DNA from 2 places in the Paraburkholderia sp. GW821-FHT02A12 genome. Region 2 is predicted to be linked to the other one. Evidence: riboswitches for the same ligand, from Rfam matches in the RefSeq annotation. Region 2 holds a riboswitch; the other holds the start of a gene.
The links. A riboswitch is a leader RNA that binds a small molecule or an ion and turns the genes downstream of it on or off. The one in region 2 is predicted to bind cobalamin.
Positions count from the first base shown of each region.

Region 1: linked by a shared signal. The riboswitch ahead of AC07WT_RS31625 (ferredoxin-like domain-containing protein) and the one ahead of cobA (uroporphyrinogen-III C-methyltransferase) in region 2 are both predicted to bind cobalamin.

Region 1 covers NZ_JBWKWA010000002.1:2,263,321-2,268,483, forward strand. The annotation lists gene AC07WT_RS31610 (cobalt-precorrin-6A reductase) at 1-39, opposite strand, end outside; gene AC07WT_RS31615 (cobalt-precorrin-5B (C(1))-methyltransferase) at 36-1,124, opposite strand; gene cbiE (precorrin-6y C5,15-methyltransferase (decarboxylating) subunit CbiE) at 1,124-2,362, opposite strand; cobalamin riboswitch at 2,447-2,625, shown strand; gene AC07WT_RS31625 (ferredoxin-like domain-containing protein) at 2,712-4,202, shown strand; gene AC07WT_RS31630 (precorrin-8X methylmutase) at 4,195-4,821, shown strand; gene AC07WT_RS31635 (precorrin-2 C(20)-methyltransferase) at 4,822-5,163, shown strand, end outside.
Region 2 covers NZ_JBWKWA010000002.1:1,941,445-1,946,607, forward strand. The annotation lists gene bluB (5,6-dimethylbenzimidazole synthase) at 1-21, opposite strand, end outside; gene AC07WT_RS30115 (cobyrinic acid a,c-diamide synthase CobB) at 5-1,330, opposite strand; gene cobO (cob(I)yrinic acid a,c-diamide adenosyltransferase) at 1,334-1,936, opposite strand; gene AC07WT_RS30125 (cobalamin biosynthesis protein) at 1,933-2,376, opposite strand; gene cobA (uroporphyrinogen-III C-methyltransferase) at 2,373-3,125, opposite strand; cobalamin riboswitch at 3,348-3,588, opposite strand; cobalamin riboswitch at 3,681-3,961, shown strand; gene cobW (cobalamin biosynthesis protein CobW) at 4,177-5,163, shown strand, end outside.

The DNA of each region.
Region 1 (5,163 bases), 320 kb from region 2:
GGCGTCGCCGGTGCCGCCGAGCAGCAGGATGCGCATCATCGCGCGGCTCCGATCAGATTGCCCTGGCGGTCGATCGCGAACATTTCGACGGCGACCTGCGGCGGCACGATATCGCGCGCCACCGCGAGCGCATGCCGGCAGACGATATCGCCGAGCGGCACGTTTTGCGCACGCGCCAATGTCGCCGCCTGCTGACTCGTATTGGCCGCGCGGATCGCCGCCTGCAAGGCGGCGTCCGCGCCATGTTCGGACGCCCACACGGCCAGTTGCGCCAGATCGATGCTCGAATTCCGGCTATGCAGATCGAGATGCCCCGCGGCCAGTTTGCTGAGCTTGCCGAATCCGCCGCAAATGCTCAGGCGTTCGACCGGCGCGCGCTTCATGTGCTTGAGCACCGCGCCGACAAAGTCGCCCATTTCGATCAGCGCGATGTCCGGCAGGCCGTAATGCGCGCGCATCGCGTCTTCGCTGGCGTTGCCGGTGCAGGCCGCGAGATGCGTGTAGCCGTTCGCGCGCGCGACGTCGATGCCCTGCTGGATCGACGCGATATACGCCGAGCACGAGAACGGCCGCACGATCCCGGTAGTGCCGAGAATCGACAGGCCGCCGAGAATGCCGAGACGCGGGTTCATCGTCTTCAGCGCGAGCTCTTCGCCGCCTTCGACGCCGATCGTCACCTCGAAACCGCCGCCATATGCGTGTTCCGCGGCCAGATCGGCGAGATGCTCGCTCATCATCTTGCGCGGCACCGGATTGATCGCCGGTTCGCCGATCGGCAACGTCAAACCCGCGCGCGTCACGGTGCCGACGCCCGGTCCCGCATGAAAACTCACGCCCGGTTCGGCGCGCAGGCGCACGCGGGCGAACACGATCGCGCCGTGCGTCACGTCGGGATCGTCGCCCGCATCCTTGACGGTGCCGGCTTCGGCGCCGTCGGCGGTCAGACGGCAGAACACCAGCGGCATCGGCACAAGCTGGCCCTTGGGCAACACGATTTCCGCGGCCTCGCTGACGATGCCCGTGAGCAGCAGACGCGCCGCCGCGAGCGACGTCGCGGTGGCACAACAGCCGGTCGTGTAGCCGCTGCGCAGCCGCGCGGGTTGTTCGGGTGTTTCGTCGCGCATTACGGTTGCCGATGCTTGTGGCGCGCGGCATCGCCGGCGGGCCTGGTCACGTCGAGCAGCGTGATCGGCAATGCCTGACGCCAGGTGTCGAAGCCGCCGAGCGGTTGCGCGTCGGCGAGCGCAATGCGCGTGAGCGTGCCGCCATGCTGGGCGCGCCACGCCATCAGCGCCGCCTCGCCTTGCAAGGTCACGGCATTGGCAACCAGCCGGCCGCCCTCACGCAGGCGCGCCCAGCAGGCATCCAGCACGCCCGGCACCGTCACGCCGCCGCCGATGAACACCGCATCCGGCGCCGGCAGTCCGTCCAGCGCTTCAGGCGCGCGGCCCGCCACGAGTTGCAGACCCGGCACGCCCAACGCATCGCGATTGTGTTCGATGAAACGCTGGCGCTCCGCATGCCGCTCGATCGCGATCGCGCGGCACGCCGGATGCACGCGCATCCATTCGATGCCGATCGAACCGCTGCCCGCGCCGACATCCCACAGCAATTCGCCGGGCGTGGGCGCGAGGCGCGCCAGCGTGATCGCGCGCACGTCGCGTTTGGTCAACTGGCCGTCGTGGCGAAACGCGTCGTCGGGTAAGCCGCAGGTCAGCGGCAAACGCGGCGCGCCTTCCGTGGCGCGGCATTCGAGCGCGATCAGATTCAGCGCCGCCACGTCGCCCGCCGGCCATTGATCGGCACGGCCGTCGATCCGGCGTTCCAACTCGCCGCCCAGGTGTTCCAGCACGATCATCCGGGTCGCGCCGAAGCCGCGCGCGTTCAGCAAGCCGGCGAGCGCCGCGGGCGTGCCGCCGTCCGCGCTCAGCACGAACGCACGCGCGCCGTCGTGCAGATGGGCGTTCAGCGTCGCCAGCGGCCGGCCCACCAACGAGACCGTCGCGACGTCCTGCAAGGGCCAGCCGAGCCGCGCCGCGGCCAGCGACAGCGACGACGGCGCCGGCAACACTCGCAACTCGCCGGCCGGCAGCTGCCGCGCCAGCGTCGCGCCGACGCCGAACAGCATCGGGTCGCCGCTCGCCAGCACGCACACGGGGGTGGCGCGCTCCGCCAGCAAAGGCGCGAGATCGAACGGACGCGGCCACGCGGCGCGGCGCGCGCCAAGTCGCGCGGGCAGCATCGCCAGATGGCGCTCGCCGCCGTACACCACCGACGCTTCCAGCAAAGCGCGCCGCGCGGGCCGCCCCAAGCCGGCGAAGCCGTCATCGCCTATGCCCACCACGGTCAGCCACGCCGACATGCATCCATCCTCATTCCGTATCTTCAAATAATGCGCTGTGCCACGCCGATCAAAGCGTCCAGCCTCGTTGCGCGGTTCGAAAAAAGGCATAATACAGCCGCCGGTGCCCTTCGGGGCCGAAGAGGGAACACAGTGCCACTGTGGCTGCCCCCGCAACTGTATGCAGCGAGTCCGCCTGCGCTCCGCGCCACTGGTTCGACCGGGAAGGCAGCGGCGGACCGTGACCTGCCAGCCAGGAGACCTGCCGGCGAGATTGTTCGTGCCAGCCTGCATCGGGCGGGGTGTACCGATGCCGCAGCCACGCCCGCTTTGGGCGGGTTGCCCGGGCCGTCGCGCGACGCTAAACCCGGTGTCCGTCTTGAATCACGCTGCGCCCTCCGCTGCTTTATCTACCGCTGCCGTTGCGCCGCGGCCTTCGGCTTGTCCGGGGCTGTTGCGCATCGTCGCCGCACGCGACGGCGGGATTTGCCGGATCAAATTGCCCGGCGGCGCATTGAGCGCCGCGCAGGCTGCCGCGATCGCCGAGGCGAGCGAGCGGCACGCCGCCAGCGTGATTGAAGTGACCAACCGGGCGAATCTGCAAGTGCGCGGCGTGCGGGCCGGGCACGAAGCGGCTTTGATCGAGGCTCTGGTGGCAGCCGGTCTCGGGCCGGCTCCGGCGAGCAGCGGCATGGATGCGGCGGCAGTATTGTCAGCATGCGCCGCTGACGATATCCGCAACGTGATGGTCAGCCCCGCTGCGGGCCGCGATTCGTCCGCGCTGTACGACACCACGTCGCTGACCGCCGGGCTTCTCGCGCTGCTGCAAAGCGAAGCGCGTTTTGCGGCGCTGTCGCCGAAATTCGCGTTGCTGCTGGACGGCGGCGAGCGCCTTGCGAGGCTCGACCATCCGCATGACGTCTGGCTCGCGGCGACGTCGGCGAGCGACGGTGTGCGGTTCGTCTTTGGCCTGGCGGGATGTCCGCCTACGGCGGCCAATGCGGCGGCCGCGCACGCGGCCGTGCACGCGGCTGGCGACGGCTCGTTCGGCGCGTCGCCAGACCCGGTCGCGACCGGCACACGCGCCCTCGCCGCCGTCTTGCCTTCGGAAGTCGTTCAGCTGGTCCGCGCGCTTCTGCACACGTTCCTCGATCTGGCCGCCGCCGGCGCCACGCGCATGCGCCATCTGCTCGCCACGCATTCCGCCGACGCGGTATTGCAGCGTGCCCAAACGTATGCCGATTTCCCGCTGTCGCGCGACGCGTCGCTCGCCGACTGGCATCGCGGCGCGCCCGCCGATGCCGCGTCGCGGCTCGGCGCGCACGCTCAACGCGTGGCGGGAATGTGGCACGTGGGCGGCCAGCCGCCGCTCGGACGCCTCGACGCCGCGACGCTGCGCGGCCTCGCCGCGCTAGCGCGCCAGCACAGCAACGGCACGCTGCGCATGACGCCCTGGCAAAGCGTGCTGCTGCCCGATATCGCCTCGAAGGCCGTGCCGGCCGTGCTTGCCGAACTGGAAGCATTAGGCCTTGCCTGCGATCGCGCGCAGCCCATCGCACGTTTGATCGCTTGCGCCGGCTCGACCGGCTGCGTAAAAAGTCCCGCCGACACCAAAGCCGACGCGCTGCGGCTAGCCGCCCGCCTGCCCGACGGCGTCGACGTCCATCTGAGCGGCTGCCCGCGCTCGTGCGCGGCCGCGCATTGCGCGCCGTACACGTTGCTGGCCGTGGCGCCCGGCACCTACGACCTGTATCGACGCGACGCCTCGCCGGACTTCGGCCGCTGCGTCGCGCACCAACTGACGATCGAGCAGGCCGCCGACATGCTCGAACAATTGGCCCGGAGCCCTTTAGATGCTTGATTACATTCGCGACGGTCAGGAGATCTATCGCCAATCTTTCGCGACGATTCGTGCCGAGGCCGATCTGTCGCGGATCCCCGCCGACCTCGAGAAACTCGCGGTGCGCGTGATCCACGCCTGCGGGATGGTCGACGTGATCGACGATCTGGCTTTCTCCGCGGGTGCAGGCACCGCGGGCCGCACGGCGCTGGCGCAAGGCGCGCCGATTCTGTGCGACGCAGGCATGGTCGCGCAAGGCATCACGCGGGCGCGCCTGCCCGCGAACAACGAAGTGATCTGCACGCTGACGCACAGGGACCTGCCGTCGCTGGCGCGCGAACTCGGCAACACGCGATCGGCCGCCGCGCTCGAACTGTGGCGTCCGCATCTGGCCGGCAGCGTCGTCGTGATCGGCAATGCGCCGACTGCCCTGTTTCATCTGCTTGACATGCTCGACGCCGGCGCGCCGAAGCCCGCGCTCATCCTCGGCTTTCCGGTCGGCTTCGTCGGCGCGGCGGAGTCGAAAGCCATGCTTGCCGAAGACAGCCGCGGCGTGCCCTACGTGATGGTCCACGGACGACGCGGCGGCAGCGCGATGGCCGCCGCCGCCGTCAATGCGCTGGCTACGGAGGTCGAGTAAATGAGCGTGCAAGGACGTTTGTTCGGACTCGGGGTCGGCCCCGGCGACCCGGAATTGATCACGCTGAAAGCGCTGCGTCTGCTGAAGGCCGCGCCGGTGGTTGCGTACTTCGTCGCGAAGGGCAAAAAAGGCAACGCGTTCAGCATCATCGAAGCGCATTTGCACGACGCGCAACAGCATCTGCCGCTCGTCTATCCGGTCACGACCGAAGCGCTCGAACCGCCGCTGTCGTATGAAGCGATCATCGCCGACTTCTACGACACCGCCGCCGAAGTCGTCGCTGCCCATCTCGACGCAGGCCGCGACGTCGCGGTGATCTGCGAAGGCGATCCCTTTTTCTAC
Region 2 (5,163 bases):
GTCGTTAAAAGGCTTCGCCATTGAACAGGGCGGCCGTGAAGGCCGGGTTGGAGGGCCAATAAGCGTGCATGTAAGTCGCGACGATCGAGCCGGCGCGGAACACCGCCTCGCCGGGCGCGTCGCTGTGCGGGCGGGTGGCTGAACGCAATGGCGTCAGCGGCGTCGTCAGCTTCGAGTAGTGAAAGGTGTGGCCGGTCAGCGGGCCGTGCAGGCCGTCGATCTGCTGCATGCCGAGCGCGGTGAAGCGCGTTTGCATCGTCGCGTGGCCGGGCAGCAGGCCGAGCATCGGCGCGCTGGCGCCGTTCGTGTCGGTAAGCTGATCGAGCAGGTAGAGCATGCCGCCGCATTCGGCGACGACCGGTTTGCCCGCTGCCGCGTGCGCGCGGATCGCCGTGGCGCTGCGCGTGTTGCCGGCCAGCGCGGCGGCGTGCAGTTCGGGATAGCCACCCGGGAGGTACAGGGCGTCGGTCTGGTCCGGTAAGGCATCGTCGGCGAGCGGCGAAAAGTATTCGACGTGCGCGCCGAGTGTTTGCAAGAGCGTGACGTTGGCCGGGTAGATGAACGAGAACGCCGCATCGCGTGCGATGGCGATCCGCTTGCCTTCCAGAAGGCGCGGCAACGCTTCCTGGACAGCTTCGCCGAATTCGACCGGCGGCGGCAATTCAGCCAGCGCGGTTTGCGCGAGCGCATCGGCGGCTCGATCCAGGCGTGTGTGCAGATCGTCGATCTCCGCAGCTTGATGCAGGCCGAGATGGCGGTCGGGCAACTCGATTTCGTCGTTGCCGGCGATGTAGCCGCACCAGCGCATACCGGGCGGCAGCGATTCTTCGAGCATCCGCGCGTGCCTTGAAGAACCGACGCGATTGGCGAGCACGCCGTAAAACGGCAGTTGCGGCCTGAATTGCGCGAGACCGAAGGCCACCGCGCCGAAGGTCTGCGCCATCGCCTTCGCTGAAATCACAGCCAGTACCGGCACGCCGAATACGGTTGCCAGATCGGCGCTGCTCGGCGTGCCGTCGAACAGGCCCATTACGCCTTCGATCAGGATCAGATCGGCTTCGGCCGCCGCTTGCGCGAGCAGATTGCGGCATGCCGCTTCGCCCACCATCCAGAGATCGAGCGACAGGACCGGCGCGCCGCTGGCTTGCGCCAGTATCATCGGGTCGAGAAAGTCGGGACCGGTCTTGAACACGCGCACACGCCGCCCCAGCCGCCGATGGTAGCGCGCCAGACCCGCGGTGATCGTGGTCTTGCCTTGACCCGAAGCCGGCGCGCTAATGAACAGGGCGGGGCACGCCCCGAAGGAAGTCCCCTTGGGGGGCGCGGACATCGCTTAGAACTCCACGCCGCGCTGCGCTTTCACGCCTTGCTCGCGATACGGATGCTTGACGATGCGCATTTCGGTGACGAGGTCGGCGGCTTCGATCAACGCGTCCGGCGCGTGACGGCCGGTCACCACCACGTGCAGCATTTCCGCACGCGCGTTCAGGACGGACAGCACTTCGTCGAGCGGCAGGTATTCGTACTTCAGCACCGTATTCAATTCGTCGAGGATCACCATCTGGTAGTCGCCGCTCTCGATCATGCGGCGCGCTTCGTCCCAGCCTTTGCGCGCGGTGGCGATGTCGGCGTCGCGGTTTTGCGTGTTCCACGTATAGCCGTCGCCCATCGTGACGAAATCGCAATTGGCGATTGCGCCGAGGAAGTCGCGCTCCGAGGTATGCAGCGCGCCTTTGATGAACTGCACGACGCCCAGACGCATGCCGTGTCCGAGCACCCGCACGGCCATGCCGAACGCGGCTGTGGTCTTGCCTTTGCCGGTGCCGGTGTTGACGATCAGCAGACCTTTTTCGACGGTGGCGGCGGCCTGCTTTTTCTCGTGGCCTTCGCGCCGGCGCTCGGTCATGCGCTGATGCGATTCGGGATCGGTCTTCATGGAAGGTCCTGTTCGTTGGAGTCGTGGTGGGTGGGGTCGATGCCGGCGTGAGCGGTCGAAGCGATCGCTACGGTGACGCCGTCGAGTATGGTTTTGCGCACGATGAGGTGCGCCCCGGCTGCAGCGGATTTCGAACCTGCGGCCAGCAACGCGCAGGGTTCGCAGACGCCGTCCACGCCGAGATGTTCGCGTGTCGCCGCCGAAGGTTCAGTCTCCGCCACGGGCAAGGCGGCAATCTGCTCGCGGCTGAACAGTTTCAACGGTAGCGCGTGCCGTGCGCAGAATTCGAGCAGACCCGCTTCGTGGGCCTTGACGTCGATGCTGGCAACTGCGCTGATTTCATCGTGTGTATGAGTGCCGAGCGCCGCGCGCACGGCTGCCTCGATCTGTTCAGCCGAGCTATGCAAGCGGCAACCGATGCCGACCGTCAGCGTTTTCATCGCGCCCCTGCTGCGTTGGCATTCGCCGCGGCCCGCGCGAGCGCCAGCGACGCCACCCCGCCGATCACCACGATCGCCGGCGAGCCAAGACCGGCGCGCGCGACTGCGTCGGCCAGGCCGCCAAGTGGCGCGAGCGCATGTCTTTGTTCAGGACGTGTCGCGGATTCGATCGCGGCACAGGGCGTATCGGCGCTCATGCCTGCCGCGAGCAACGTGCCGGCGATATCGTTGAGCCGCCGCATGCCCATGTAGATCACCAGCGTCATCCGCGTCGCGACGAGCGCCGCCCAATCCGGCTCGCCGCTGCCGGCGCCGTGTCCGGTGACGAACACCACGCCCTGCGCGTAATCGCGATGCGTGACCGGAATGCCGATCGCCGCAGGCGCCGCGATGCCCGCCGTGATGCCGTTGACGACTTCCACCTCGATGCCCGCCGCATGCAGCGCCTGCTGCTCTTCGCCGCCGCGGCCGAATACGAACGGATCGCCGCCCTTCAATCGCGCGACACTGCGCCCGGCCTGCACATGTTCGAGCATCTGCGCGACGATGTCGGCCTGCGGCGTCGACGGATGCCCGCCACGTTTGCCGACATGAACGACCAGCGCGTCGGCGCGCGCGAATTGCAGCACTTCGGGATTCACCAGATCATCGACCAGTACCACGTCGGCCTGCGCCAATGCGCGCGTCGCCTTGAGCGTCATCAGTTCGACGTCGCCGGGGCCGGCGCCGATCAGCCACGCGCGGCTCATCGCGGCGTGCATGGCGCGCCCCATGTCGTGACAAGTGGAAACAGGCGAGCCATGCAGACGGCCCAGGCGGAAATAGAGCTCATGCGGTGCGACAGATTACGCACAACGGCAACGCCGCTCGCCGCAATTTCATCGAAATCGCAAGCGGGCGTTCGTATTACGTCGTGCTTCAGCGCCTTCACATCCGTCCCTCGCGGATTCAGGCGGCCGGCGGCGTGACATTCGCCGCCTCCGCGTCTGGCCGGTATCCGGGCTGGCGGCCTCATGCGCTTTGCCTTCCCGTCCTGAATCGTCAGACAGTGGCATCGAAAACGCATGCGCGGCGCGACAGGATTGAACCCAGCGCCGCAGGTCGCTTACCGTTGCGGGGACAGCACAGGTTGAGCGCAATCGAGCGCGGCCTGTTTCCCGTTTAACTGCACATGCGAACGCATGTGCGGGCACCAAACGCGCGCATACGATAGCACACGGCGGGCCGCGCCGGCGCGCGCGGCAAGACCCCGGCGCGGCCCGCGCTTCCTGTCGCGCTTCCTTGACGGCGCGGGGCCGCGGGCCTACACTCGCACGCACTTTGGTGCTCGTGTGCGCGCTCGTGCGCATGCAGTTAAACGGGAAACAGGGCGCCCGCCTGCTATGGACCGGGTCAACCTGTGCTGCCCCCGCAACGGTAAGCGAAAAGCGGCGCCTGGATGAGTTCTCCAGCGCCGCGGAGCCGGCTTCGATGTCCACGCGCAAGGCCGCGTCGGCATATGACCACTGGGCGAGAAATCACTCGCGCGGGAAGGTGAAGCGGCGCTTTCGCCAGCCCGGATACCGGCCAGAATATGACGGATGAACGCCGCGGGGATGCGGCGGCTCGTTCATGACCTCGTTCTCTGTTGCCGCGGCAACGCCGCTTTTCGTCCCCGCTGTCGTATCTGTGTTCCGTTTTCGTGTTTGCCTGCCTGGCGCTGGTTTGTCCTGGGCTCGAGCGCATTCGGACCCGAACCCGACCCGAACGGACCCGGACCGCCGGCGTGTGAACGCGCAACTTCTTCGGATGGACCCAACGATGCAAACTCAAATGCGCAGGATTCCCGTCACCATCGTGACGGGCTTTCTCGGCAGCGGCAAGACCACGCTGCTGCGGCATATTCTTCAGCATGCGGGCGGCAAGCGCATTGCGGTGATCGTCAACGAGTTCGGCGAACTCGGCATCGACGGTGAAATCCTCAAGGGTTGCGGGATCGGTTGCGATGAGAACGGCGTCGAAACCGAGGGGCAACTGTATGAACTCGCGAACGGCTGCCTGTGCTGCACAGTGCAGGAAGAGTTTTTCCCGGTGATGGAAAAGCTCGTCGAGCGCCGCGAGCAGATCGATCACGTGCTGATCGAAACCTCCGGTCTTGCACTGCCTAAGCCGCTGGTGCAGGCCTTCAACTGGCCGCAGATCAAGAGCAGCTTCACCGTCGACGCGGTGGTGACGGTGGTGGACGGCCCCGCCGCGGCGAGCGGCCAGTTCGCCGACAACCCGCTCGCTGTCGACGCGCAGCGCAAGGCCGATCCGAATCTCGATCACGAATCGCCGCTGCACGAGCTGTTCGAGGATCAGCTGTCGGCGGCCGATCTGGTGATTCTGAACAAAACGGATTTGCTCGACGATGAACAGCAAACCGCTGTCGAGACCGCGATCCGTGAAGAGATTCCGCCGCAAGTGAAGATCGTGCGCGCACAGATGGGCCAGCTCGATCTGCACGCGTTGCTCGGCCTCGAAGCCGCCTCCGAAGAAACGATCCACTTGCGCCACGACCACCACGGTTCGGCCGACGACGCCGATCACCATCACGACGAATTCGATTCCGTCGTGGTGCACGCGAGCGCGCCGTCGCGTGAAGCGGTGATCGCCGCGCTGCAAGGGCTGGTCGAAACGCATACGATTTACCGCGTCAAAGGTTTTGCGGCGTTGCCGGGTGCATTGATGCGGCTCGTGATTCAAGGCGTGGGGCGCCGTTTCGACAGCTACTTCGATCGTCGCTGGCAAACTGGCGAAATCGGCGAA